3 regions of the Nitratireductor sp. L15S-10 genome follow, and region 3 is predicted to be linked to each of the others. Evidence: predicted binding sites of a transcription regulator. Region 3 holds the regulator's gene; each other region holds the start of a gene.
What was found. The regulator LexA, encoded in region 3, represses DNA repair genes until DNA is damaged. The targets are predictions, from matches to a motif close to TGTTCNNNNTGTGTTCNG.

Region 1 (4,242 bases), 110 kb from region 3:
ATTGCCGGCATCGTCGAGCACATCCCATCGGTCTGCATAGTGCTCCCAACCTTCATCGGAATGCACGACGGTAACCTCAAAACTATAGGTTCCGGCTGATTCGGCGAGGACGTTGACATTTACGACGTCCGCTTCACCAGCGAACGCTGTCGATGCGAACATAAGCGCGAACATAAAGGAGCCGGCACCGCCCGCCCGAAAACCATGTCTGGCTCCATGGTGCGGGCTGGCCATGCCGGGTCTCCACATATCAAAGTATCCGATCAGAACGGGATTTCGTCGTCCAGGTTCTGTGAGTAGCCGCCACCGCCGCCACCGCCACCGCCGCCACCGCTGCTATCGGCCGGGCCTGACTGGCCGAAATCAGAACCGCGGCTGCCGCCGCCGCTATAGCCGACCTGATTGTCGCCACCCTGTCCACGCGTGTCGAGCATCTGCAACTCGCCGCGGAATTTCTGCAACACAACTTCAGTCGTGTAGCGTTCCTGACCATTCTGGTCAGTCCATTTACGCGTCTGAAGCTGGCCCTCGATATAAACCTTCGCGCCCTTTTTCAGATATTGCTCGGCCACCTTGGCGAGGTTGTCGTTGAAGATCACGACATTGTGCCATTCGGTGCGCTCGCGGCGCTCACCCGACTGGCGATCGCGCCACGTTTCGGAGGTCGCAATGCGCATATTGACCACCGGATCGCCGGAATTGAGCCGGCGGATCTCGGGATCAGCACCCAGATTTCCCACCAGAATGACCTTGTTGACGCTGCCCGCCATAACGCTTCTCCACGCTTGTCCGAAATCTGCCGCGCACTTTATCGCAAGCCGGTCTGCCGCGCGCTCCCCGCCTGCAGTGCCCCGCCTCTCGTCCACAGCTCATTTGTTCCTATTATGTTCACATTCATGCGACAGCGTCAATGCCGCCTGTTCAGTGGAACTGGATCCTAGATAAAGGGAACGATCTCATGGAGAAAGCCCCGCCGCCTGTTGGTCGCACGGGGCTCCGGGTCTTCAGACCCTCCATACCGGGAATGGTTTACCGGTGTCATAAGGCAGGGAAGTATCACACCCCCTGTCTTCAGATAGATTCAGTTTTCGGGGGGCAGCCAGCCGCCAGCGTTGTCGTGCCTGCCGACGATTGCGTTCTCCAGAAACGCCATTCGCCATGGACCGGTATCGAAACACATTTTTCCGCGCCAGGCGGCGAATGTGTCGCGAACCGATCAGCCGGCTGTGGCTTCGCGACCGAGGCGAAGCCCGGTGGATCGGTCAGGTGGAGTCATGCCTTCCTCCTTCTTCGCGTTTCGCCAATTGCTCGGCATCAGCCCGCTCAAGCGGCCCATGCTTGCAGATATGCCCACCGGCATCTCCGCGGAGCACTCAAACCGCGAGCGCTGACTAAAATATACTGCGCCTTCAGGCTCCTGTGGTCAAGCAGATGCCCTGCAGCGCCCTGAAATGTGATCTGTGTAACGCCAGACGCAGATCTGTCAGAATTGTCAGGAGAGCGTTCGTTTTTTGTTCTTTTTGCTTGCGGTGGGCCGGGCGACGCGTGTTAAAGGGAAGATGCGTGTTTGTCTGCGTCTTGAGCATGCTTCTGAGCATATTGGGGAGCATTTCGGAGAGCGGCTCGGACGCGCGCGGCGGAGCGCTGTCGGCACGATGTCATTCTGGCCCGGATGTCGACATTTGCATGCCGCTTCCTACATGATGCACAGACCGGCATGCGGCCGGCCGATCCAGTTTCTCAAAACAGGCAGCGACGGGGCATGCCAGAACACAAATTCATTACCATCCGCGGCGCGCGTGAGCACAATCTGAAGAATGTCGATCTCGACCTGCCGCGCGAGAAGCTGATCGTCATGACGGGCCTTTCGGGTTCGGGAAAGTCGTCGCTCGCCTTCGATACGATCTATGCCGAGGGCCAGCGGCGCTATGTGGAGAGCCTTTCGGCCTATGCGCGTCAGTTCCTGGAAATGATGCAGAAGCCGGATGTCGATCAGATCGACGGGCTTTCACCAGCGATTTCCATCGAACAGAAGACAACGTCGAAGAACCCCCGCTCCACCGTTGGTACGGTGACGGAGATCTATGACTATATGCGCCTGCTTTTCGCGCGGGTGGGCGTGCCCTATTCACCGGCAACCGGCCTGCCCATCGAAAGCCAGACGGTCAGCCAGATGGTCGACCGGGTGATGGCGCTTGAGGAAGGCACGCGGCTTTATATTCTCGCCCCCATCGTGCGCGGGCGCAAAGGCGAATATCGCAAGGAAATGGCCGAGCTCCAGAAGAAGGGGTTTCAACGCGTCAAGGTGGACGGCACGTTCTACGAAATTGCCGAGGTGCCGGCGCTCGACAAGAAATACAAGCATGACATCGACGTGGTGGTTGACCGCGTCGTGGTACGCGATGACCTGGCGACACGCCTTGCCGACTCGCTTGAGACCTGTCTGAAGCTTGCCGAAGGACTGGCAATTGCCGAGTTTGCCGACAAGCCGCTTTCCGACGAGGCAACGGCCAGGGGCGGTGGGGCGAACAAGTCAAAGAACGAGACGCATGAGCGGGTCGTCTTTTCGGAAAAGTTCGCCTGTCCCGTATCAGGTTTCACGATCCCGGAGATCGAGCCGCGTCTGTTTTCGTTCAACAATCCGGCGGGCGCCTGCCCCACCTGCGACGGGCTCGGCAGCCAGCGCGCCATCGATCCGAACCTGGTGGTTCCGGACGACAATGCGATCCTGCGCGAAGGCGCGATCGCGCCCTGGGCAAAATCGACCTCGCCCTATTATTTGCAGACGCTGGAGGCGCTTGGCCGTGAATATGGCTTCAAGGTCGGCGACCGCTGGCGCGACCTGCCGGCTGAGGGACAGGATGCGATCCTGAACGGCACGGGGTCGAAGAAGATCGTTTTCGATTATGATGACGGCCTGCGCAGCTACCGCACCACGAAGCCGTTTGAGGGTGTGGTGGTCAATCTCCAGCGTCGCTGGAAGGAGACGGAATCGGCCTGGATGCGCGAGGAGATCGAGCGCTACATGTCGGCCCACCCCTGCCCGGCCTGTGGCGGCCACCGCCTGAAACCCGAGGCGCTGGCCGTGAAAATCGACGGCCTGCATATCGGTCAGGTCACAGAAATGTCGATCCGCAAAGCGGGTGCCTGGTTTGAAGACCTGCCAAAACGTCTCAACGACAAGCAGAACGAAATCGCGGTTCGTATCCTGAAGGAAATCCGCGAGCGGCTGCGCTTTCTCAACGATGTGGGGCTCGACTATCTGACGCTGTCGCGCAATTCGGGCACGCTGTCAGGCGGCGAGAGCCAGCGCATCCGGCTTGCCTCGCAGATCGGCTCGGGTCTGACGGGGGTTCTCTACGTCCTTGACGAACCGTCCATCGGCCTGCATCAGCGCGACAATGACCGGCTTCTGGCAACACTCAGGCATTTGCGTGACCTCGGCAACACGGTGATCGTGGTCGAGCATGACGAGGACGCAATTCTGACGGCGGACCACGTGGTCGACATCGGACCGGCGGCCGGCGTTCATGGCGGACAGATCATCGCCGAAGGAACCCCGCGCGACATCATGGCCAACCCGGCCTCCGTCACCGGCAAGTATCTGACGGGTGCGATGGGGATCAAGATGCCCGAGCAGCGCCGGGAAATCCCCAAGAAGCGGCGTATCCGCGTGGTGGGGGCGCGTGGAAACAATTTGAAGGACGTGACGGCGGAAGTGCCGCTCGGCACGTTTGCCTGCGTCACCGGCGTTTCGGGCGGCGGCAAGTCGACACTTCTCATCGAGACGGTTTTCAAAGCCGCGTCTCGGCGGATCATGGGGTCACGGGAACAGCCCGCCGAACACGACAGGATCGAAGGCCTGGAACATCTCGACAAGGTGATCGACATCGATCAGTCGCCGATCGGACGGACCCCGCGCTCCAACCCGGCGACCTATACCGGTGCGTTCACGCCAATCCGTGACTGGTTTGCGGGCCTGCCCGAAGCAAAGGCGCGTGGCTACCAGCCCGGACGCTTTTCGTTCAACGTCAAGGGCGGTCGCTGCGAGGCCTGCCAGGGTGACGGCGTGATCAAGATCGAGATGCACTTTCTGCCGGATGTTTACGTGACCTGCGATGTCTGCCACGGCAAGCGCTACAATCGCGAAACACTGGAAGTGACCTTCAAGGGCAAGTCTATTGCCGACGTGCTGGAAATGACGGTGGACGAAGGGGTGGAATTTTTCGCAGCCGTGCCCGC
Region 2 (4,242 bases), 1.8 Mb from region 3:
GCGTGCGCGCAACCTTGAGCACGCGATGATAGGCGCGGGCAGAGAAGCCAAGTTTCTCGCTCGCCTGACGGATCAGGGCCGTGCAATCGGCATCGAGAGAAACGACGTCTTCGATGAGTGCCGCGGAACAGGATGCATTCGTGGTCCACGCCGGCAGGCCATGCGCCGTATAGCGTGCCTGCTGCTTTTGCCGGGCAAAGGCGACACGATCGGCCACCGTGGCGCTCGTTTCGGCCCGCCCGCCCCCGCCGATGAGATCCCCGGCAGAAACCGCCGGAACATCGATGCGAAGATCGATGCGGTCGAGCAGCGGACCTGAAATGCGCGCCTGATAATCTGCCACGCAGCGCGGCCCGCGCCGGCAACGATGGCCGGGCTCCCCCGCCATGCCGCAGCGACACGGGTTCATGGCAGCGACAAGCTGGATGCGCGCCGGGTAGCTGACCCGGTGATTGGCACGGGCGATCACGCATTCGGCCGTCTCCAGAGGCTGACGCAGGGAATCAAGTACCTGCGGTGAAAACTCCGGCAATTCATCGAGAAACAGGACGCCGTGATGAGACAGCGAAGCTTCCCCCGGCCGCGCCTTCAGCCCGCCGCCCACGATCGCAGCCATCGAGGCTGAATGATGGGGTGCGCGGAAGGGACGCCGGTCGGACAGTTTTCCATCCGCCAGTTCCCCGGCGATGGAGGCGATCATCGAAACCTCCAGAAGCTCGCGCGGCGAGAGCGGAGGCAGAATGGAAGGCAAGCGCTGCGCCAGCATGGACTTGCCTGCCCCGGGAGGCCCGATCATCAGGAGATTGTGCCCGCCAGCGGCCGCCACCTCGAGCGTCCGCTTGGCCGCTTCCTGCCCACGGATATCGGCAAGGTCAGGCATCGAGACCGGCGCGGGATAGAGTGCCGGTTCAGGCCGGCTCATGACCTGGGTGCCACGGAAGTGATTTGCAAGCGCAATCAGGCTGCGCGGCGCGAGAATGTCGATGTCCGCGCCCGCCCAGGCAGCCTCGGCCCCACAGGCATGAGGACAGATCAATCCGCGCTCCATGGCGTTTGCGCCAATGGCCGCCGGCAAAACACCATTGACCGCAGCAATTGTGCCGTCGAGCGACAACTCACCGAGGACGACATAACCCGACAGTGCGTCCGACGGGACAGCGCCAAGCGCCGCCATCAAACCGAGAGCGATGGGGAGATCATAATGACTTCCTTCCTTCGGCAAGTCGGCGGGCGCGAGATTGATCGTCACCTTCCTGGGAGGCATCGACAAGCCGGATGCATGAAGTGCTGCCTGCACCCGCTCCCGGCTTTCCGCCACCGCCTTGTCGGCAAGCCCGACAATCTGCATCCCCATCTTGCCGGGCGCGATCATGACCTGCACGTCGACAGGAACGGCCTCCACCCCCTGAAAGGCCACCGTGCAGACATGCGAAACCATGCGTTTCCCCCAAGTCCCCGGAGCGCTTTGCGGGCAAAAAACACACGCAAGACGCTCGAAAATGCCACCGGGCGACCACATGCTCAGCCCCGGGATACACCCAGGACAAGAAATTTGATCGCCTCACAACCACATTGAAGCAGCTTGCGGCACCCAGATCAAGAACATTTCAGGAACAAGGAAACGCCATGGCTGTTTTCCGGTTGCGAATGGTTGTACCCGCGGAACAATCCATTCGTCATCCGGCTGTCATTCGCCGGCCCGGCGTGCCTCGACCGCGTCCCAAAACAGCGCAGCAATGTCGGCGCCGCCGAAACGCTTCACTTCGCGTATGCCCGTCGGCGACGTCACGTTGATTTCCGTCAGCCAGTCGCCGATGACATCAATACCGACGAGGGTGAAGCCACGTTCACGCAGGGACGGCCCGATACGCGCGCAAATTTCGCGTTCACGATCTGTCAGTTCCGCATGCTCGGCGCGTCCACCCACATGCATATTTGAACGGGAGTCATGCTCGGCGGGAACCCGGTTGATGGCGCCAACAGGTTCGCCCTCGATGAGAATGATCCGCTTGTCACCACCCCTCACCTCTTTGAGATAACGCTGCACGATGAAGGGCTCGCGAAACGCCCCCATGAACATTTCCAACAGCGAGGCGAGATTTCGGTCACCCTCCCTGAGATGAAAGATGCCAGCGCCACCATTGCCATAAAGCGGCTTGACGATGATGTCGCCGTGCTTCCTGCGAAAATCATCGACCTCTCGCGTGTCCCGCGTGATGAGCGTTTCGGGCATCAGATCCGCGAACTCGGTGACAAAGATCTTTTCGGGACTGTTGCGCACCCAGGACGGATCGTTGACGACCAGTGTGCTGGGATGAATACGGTCGAGGATATGGGTGGTGGTGATATAATTCATGTCGAAGGGCGGATCCTGACGCAGGAGAACAACGTCCATCCCGGAAAGATCAAGCCGCTTTGGCTCGCCAAGCGTGAAATGATCGCCCTTGATATCGCGCACTTCCAGAGTTTCCGCCCAGGCGATGACCCTGCCGTCGACCATGGACAGCCTGTCCGGCGTGTAGTGCCAGAGCGCATGGCCCCTCGCCTGTGCTTCCAGCGCAAGCGCAAAGCTCGTGTCGCCGGCAATCGAAACGGTAGAAATATGGTCCATCTGGACCGCGATTTTGAGGGGCATGGAATAAACTCCGGAGGGACTCAGGCAGTTCGCATTCAACATTCGCATCCTGGCCGCCCGAGCCGCCAGAGCAAATATTGGAAACACGATGCCACTGGCAGCTTTATGTTTCCTGGGACGTGACCCGGATGGAATTTATGTATTTGACATTCAATCTCAAGGTGAGTGCAAACAGCTTTCGACGTCAAACTCCATCCACCAACGCCAGCAGATGACGGCGCAGGCACGCATGTGTCAAGACAGGGCAGCGGCCCAGATGCAAAGTCGCGCCCGAACTGGCAGAAACCACGTGCGTATTGTCAGAGTATTGGATACGATTCCTAAACAATTTAGGTCCATGGTTCGGCCCATGTGATCAAAAAATCGCCAAAGCAACGGAGTTTCGATGCAGCCGGCGCCCGCACCTGAACGGACGATAACGGCGGACCAGTCCGATTTTGCCTTCACCGATGCGTTGACGGGCCTTGGAAACATGCGCCGGTTCTTCGACAAGATTGATCGACTGATCGAAGAGCGCGCCGACGATCCCGCCCCGTTCGCCATCGGTGTTCTCGACCTCGACGGATTCAAACCGATCAATGACCTCTTCGGTCGCGCTGCCGGCGATGAAATCCTGCAACAGGTAGCCATGCGGCTTCGGGCCGCGATGGATGGAAATTCCACCGTGACGCGGATCGGCGCCGATGAATTCGCGTTTCTGTTTCCCCTCGTCTTCAGCGAAGAGACGGCCCGAGAGAAAACAAGGCTTCTGATTGAGATTCTCTCCGCCCCCTATGATGTGGGTCAGCGCACGGCGCGGCTCTCGGCTTCGGCCGGTTGTTCGCTCTACTACTCCGAAGAGGAAACGAGCGAGGTTCTGCTCAACAAGGCCGAAACCGCGCTCTATCAGGCAAAACGCACCGGGCGCGGGGCGGTGGTGGTCTACACCCGCGAGATGGAGGAAGCCGCCAAGCGGGTGACCCATATCGAACAGGCGCTGCGACGCGCCGTGGCCGCAGGAGAGGTGGAGCCGCATTTCCAGCCGATTGTCGACCTTGAAACGCGCCGCACTGTCGGCTTCGAGACGCTGGCCCGATGGACAGACCGTGATCTGGGCCCCGTCTCCCCCGGCATTTTCATCCCCATTGCCGAAGAGCGCGGCATTATCGGCCAGCTTTCGCAGCTCGTGCTTCGCAAGGCCACCGAGGCCGCGCGCGATTGGCCGAAAGACCTGTTTTTGTCCTTCAATCTCTCGCCATCACAGCTCGTGGACCACAATACGGGCCTGCAGATCCTCTCCATCCTGGAACGGACGGGCTTCGACCCGCGTCGTCTGGAGATCGAGATAACCGAAACCGGCCTGATGAACGACCCTGCTTCAGCCCGCCGCATCGTGGAAGATCTGCGCCGTGTCGGCATCCGCGTTTCGCTGGATGATTTCGGCACCGGCCAGTCGAGCCTCGGGCGGCTTCGCGAGTTTCACTTCGACAAGCTGAAGATCGACCGCGCCTTCGTTTCTTCCATTCTGGAAGATCGTCCGTCCGAACACATCATCCGTGCCATTCTCGCCATGTGCGAGGGATTGGGTATGGACGTGGTGGCCGAAGGCATCGAGGCGGAGGCCCAGG
Region 3 (4,242 bases):
CTCCCGAAAGGCATAATCACACGGGTTTTCGGGCAGCGAAACATCGCGTGCTGTGCCTCTGAAAAACATCAAGGGACACATGCGGTGCGCTGTACAGTTTGGCGGCTGCTTAAAAAATATGCAATGCGCTGAAGAAAGCGGCAATATGTGATGCAATTAGAGATTTTAACGCCTGAAGAGATGCGCAGGGTGGATCGCGCTGCGATCGCTGCGGGGGCGCTTGACGGATATGGCCTCATGAAGAATGCGGGGGCGGCGGTGGTGGATGAAATCCTTGCTCGTCATGCTGATGCGGAGGGCTTTCTCGTCCTGTGCGGCCCGGGTAACAATGGGGGTGACGGCTATGTCGTTGCGCGCCTCCTGACAGAACGAGGCCTGAGCGTTCGCGTTTTTGCCAACGCCGAACCGGCCTCGGGCAGCGATGCCGCGATCGCACTTATGGATTGTCCGGTTAAACCGGAGCCATTGGCGGCTTTCGAAGCCAGTCGAGGGTGGCTTGTGGTGGATGCGTTGTTCGGCGCAGGTCTGACGCGTCCCCTGGAAGAAATGGAGGCCGGGATCATCGGAAAGGTAAGCAGCAGCGGGCTTGCTGTGGTCGCCATCGATCTGCCCTCAGGTGTTTGCGGATTGACAGGAAAGCCACTTGGCGCGGCCTTGTCGGCGGATCTGACCGTCACCTTCTTTCGCAAAAAGCCCGGACATCTGCTCGTGCCGGGGCGGCAAATGTGCGGTGATCTCGTTGTTGCGGATATAGGCATTGCAGACAGCGCGCTTGATACTGTTGGTCAGGCACTTTGGGAAAACCAGCCTGCTTTGTGGCGGGAAGCCTTGCCGAAACTTCGCGTCAGCGCTCACAAATATTCGCGCGGTCATGTGGCCGTGATTTCTGGCGGGGCCACCTCGACAGGGGCGGCGCGACTTGCTGCGCGGGCAGCGGCGCGCACAGGGGCAGGGGCCGTAACGGTTCTTTCGCCCGCCAACGCGCTTTCGGTTCATGCGATGCATTTGACGTCGATCATGCTGCGCAAAGCCGACACCGTAAGCGAGTTGCGGGCCTTTTTTGTCGACCGGGGACCCACCGGGACCGTTCTCGGGCCAGGCGCCGGCACAGGGGGACGAACGCGCAGTTTCGCACGCGCTCTTCTCGACAAGGCGAATGACGCAAGCGGACTGGTCTTCGATGCCGACGCACTCACGGCCTTTGGCGGCATGCAGGATGTGTTTTTTGGCATGATCAGGGCTTCCGCCGGCAAGGTTGTTCTCACCCCGCATGAGGGAGAATTCGTCCGGCTTTTTCCCGATCTTCACGACGGAACAGAAACTTCGAAACTGCAGCGAACACGGGAGGCGGCCGTGCGATCCGGGGCGACCCTTGTGCTCAAGGGACCTGATACGATTGTGGCGGCACCCGACGGGCGAGCGGCGATCAATGTCAACGCCACGCCACACTTGGCAACGGCCGGATCGGGCGATGTACTGTCGGGAATAATCGCAAGCCTTATGGCTCAAGCGATGCCGGCTTTTGAAGCGGCATGCGCGGGCGTCTGGATTCACGCAGAATGCGGTCGGTCATTCGGGCGCGGTCTGATCGCCGAAGACCTGCCTGAAACGCTGCCGAATGTGTTGCAGGAACTGTTTCGAGAAAACCCGTCCTGACCTGCAGGCATCGGCAACACCCCGGGCTTCCTTCCACATTCAAGTTTCAGGCCACACTCACGTTTCAGGAAGCCATGTGCGAGAGGAAAAATGCCTCTCCGCCGCAGGTCAATAACGGCGCATCAAGCCAACCAGACGCCCTTGAACCTTCACCCGGTCAGGACCGAATATCCGTGTTTCATATGCCGGATTGGCAGCCTCAAGGGCGATCGACGCTCCCTTGCGCCGAAAGCGCTTCAGGGTTGCTTCTTCCTGATCCACAAGGGCAACCACGATCTCGCCGGGGTTGGCAGTCTGGGTTTCGCGGATGATGACGGTGTCGCCGTCGAAGATGCCTGCCTCGATCATCGAATCGCCCTTGACCTCCAGCGCATAGTGGTCGCCACCGCTCAGCATGTCCGGAGGGACGGCGATGGAATGGGTCTGGTGCTGGATGGCATCGATCGGAACACCCGCAGCGATGCGCCCCATGACCGGCACCGAAACGACACCGGCAAGCGAGTCGTCATTGCTGGCTGCCGGCTTGGGCTGGGATGGTGGCGCTTTGCCGAGGCTGCCTTCAATGACGCTCGGCGAAAACCTGCGTGCGCCGGCATTCAGGCCCGGCGCAATCGAATCGGGCAGGCGCAACACCTCGAGCGCACGGGCCCGATTGGGAAGCCGGCGGATAAAGCCGCGTTCCTCCAGGGCGGTGATCAACCGGTGGATGCCCGACTTGGACGCAAGGTCCAGCGCCTCCTTCATTTCGTCGAAGGATGGTGGAATTCCGGTCTCCTTCAAGCGCTCATGAATGAACAGGAGAAGTTCGTGCTGCTTGCGGGTCAGCATGGTAGCCACCGAGAATCAGTTAAAAACAAAACCAGAACATACTCTATATGTTCCAGTTGTGTTCCGCAACTCCCGGCATTTTCTTTCGATTTCTTGCGTTATGGCGCATGGAACAGGGCCTTTGCGCCGTCCGCGACGAACTGCACGGCCAGAGCTGCAAGTATCACGCCCAGAAGTCTTGTCAGGATCGATCGTCCTGTCTCGCCGAGGAAGCGGTCCACGCGCTCTGCAAGTGTGAACACAGCGTAGGTAATGGCGATCGTAGTGAGAAGAATTGCCAGCAATGTAGCGGTTCCGGTGAGGCCGCTGAAGGATCCGGAGAGAAGCACGGTGGCAGAAATCGCTCCGGGGCCGGCGATCAGGGGGATTGCCAGCGGAAATGCCGCAATATTTCGGATCATGTCCCGGGTGATGGCGCGTTCGGCGCTTTTTTCGTGGCGCTCCTGGCGGCGTTCAAAAATCATCTCGAACGCTATGAAGAAGAGAAGCAGACCGCCGGCCACGCGGAACGCCGGAAGTGTGATGCCGAAAACGGAAAGTATGGCGCTGCCAGCCACGCCGAAGAGCGCAAGAACGGCGAAGCCGATGATTGCGGCGCGGACGGCGACCTGATTGCGCTCTGAACGGTTCATGCCGACCGTCAGCGCAAGAAAGAGTGGCGCAAGACCTGGTGGGTCCACGGTCACGAGCAATGTGACGAACGCGTTGAACAGGGTCTCGTAACCTGACATGGGGTCCTCCCTTGTGACTGTCTAGCCCAGCCAGGAGGGTTCGGAAAAGCCCTGATTGCCACCTCCAGGCGCCTGACTGCGGCGATTTGTCGGTGCCTCCATTCACAGACCTGCCATATGCATCTGAAATTGCGTTGGATTTCCTTTGCGCCAATCTCTGCTCCGATTGGAGAATCAATGGCGTTTCATATATAAGAAGTCAGTGATTCCTTATTTTGTGTGTGATCCGATTTGACTGACCAGACAACGCCGACCGGACCGGGCGAGCCCGACGATATCGAGCCGATTTCCATCATCGAGGAGATGCAGCGCTCCTATCTCGATTACGCGATGAGCGTCATCGTGAGCCGCGCACTCCCGGATGTGCGCGACGGTTTGAAACCGGTGCACCGGCGCATTCTCTACGCCTCGCACGAAAGCGGCTATCACTGGAACCGCAAATATGTGAAGTCGGCACGTCCTGTCGCCGATGTGATGGGTAAATACCATCCTCACGGAGATGCGGCGATCTACGATGCGCTTGTGCGCATGGCGCAGCATTGGTCCATGCGCCTGCCACTGATCGACGGTCAGGGCAATTTCGGTTCCATCGATGGCGATCCGCCGGCGGCGATGCGCTATACCGAGTCCCGGTTGACAAAGGGCGCCCACGAGCTTCTCGAGGATATCGACAAGGAGACGGTCGACTTCCAGGACACCTATGACGGGTCCGGCAGTGAACCCAAAGTGCTTCCGGCCCGTTATCCGAACCTTCTGGTCAATGGTTCCGGTGGCATCGCGGTTGGCATGGCGACCAACATTCCGCCGCACAATCTGTCGGAAGTCATCAATGGCTGCGTGGCCATGATCGACAATCCGGCGATCAGTCTGCCTGAACTGCAGGAGCTGATTCCGGGGCCGGATTTCCCCACCGGGGGCCTTATCCTCGGACGGTCCGGAATCCGCAGTGCCTATGAAACCGGCCGCGGCTCCATCATGATGCGCGGCAAGGTGGCCATCGAGCCGGCGCGCAACGATCGTGAAGCCA

Region 1: a site for LexA is predicted at 1,502-1,519, ahead of uvrA (excinuclease ABC subunit UvrA). Genes of this name have one in related genera too.
Region 2: a site for LexA is predicted at 1,599-1,616, ahead of P2W41_RS01310 (YifB family Mg chelatase-like AAA ATPase). Genes of this name have one in related genera too.

What each region holds. Positions count from the first base shown of each region.
Region 1 is NZ_CP120674.1:2,189,262-2,193,503, forward strand. It holds gene P2W41_RS10495 (hypothetical protein) at 1-234, opposite strand, end outside; gene P2W41_RS10500 (single-stranded DNA-binding protein) at 264-770, opposite strand; gene uvrA (excinuclease ABC subunit UvrA) at 1,763-4,242, shown strand, end outside.
Region 2 is NZ_CP120674.1:270,560-274,801, forward strand. It holds gene P2W41_RS01310 (YifB family Mg chelatase-like AAA ATPase) at 1-1,438, opposite strand, end outside; gene gshB (glutathione synthase) at 1,688-2,635, opposite strand; gene P2W41_RS01320 (bifunctional diguanylate cyclase/phosphodiesterase) at 3,021-4,242, shown strand, end outside.
Region 3 is NZ_CP120674.1:2,075,634-2,079,875, forward strand. It holds gene P2W41_RS09950 (NAD(P)H-hydrate dehydratase) at 151-1,656, shown strand; gene lexA (transcriptional repressor LexA) at 1,765-2,484, opposite strand; gene P2W41_RS09960 (MarC family protein) at 2,583-3,215, opposite strand; gene gyrA (DNA gyrase subunit A) at 3,447-4,242, shown strand, end outside.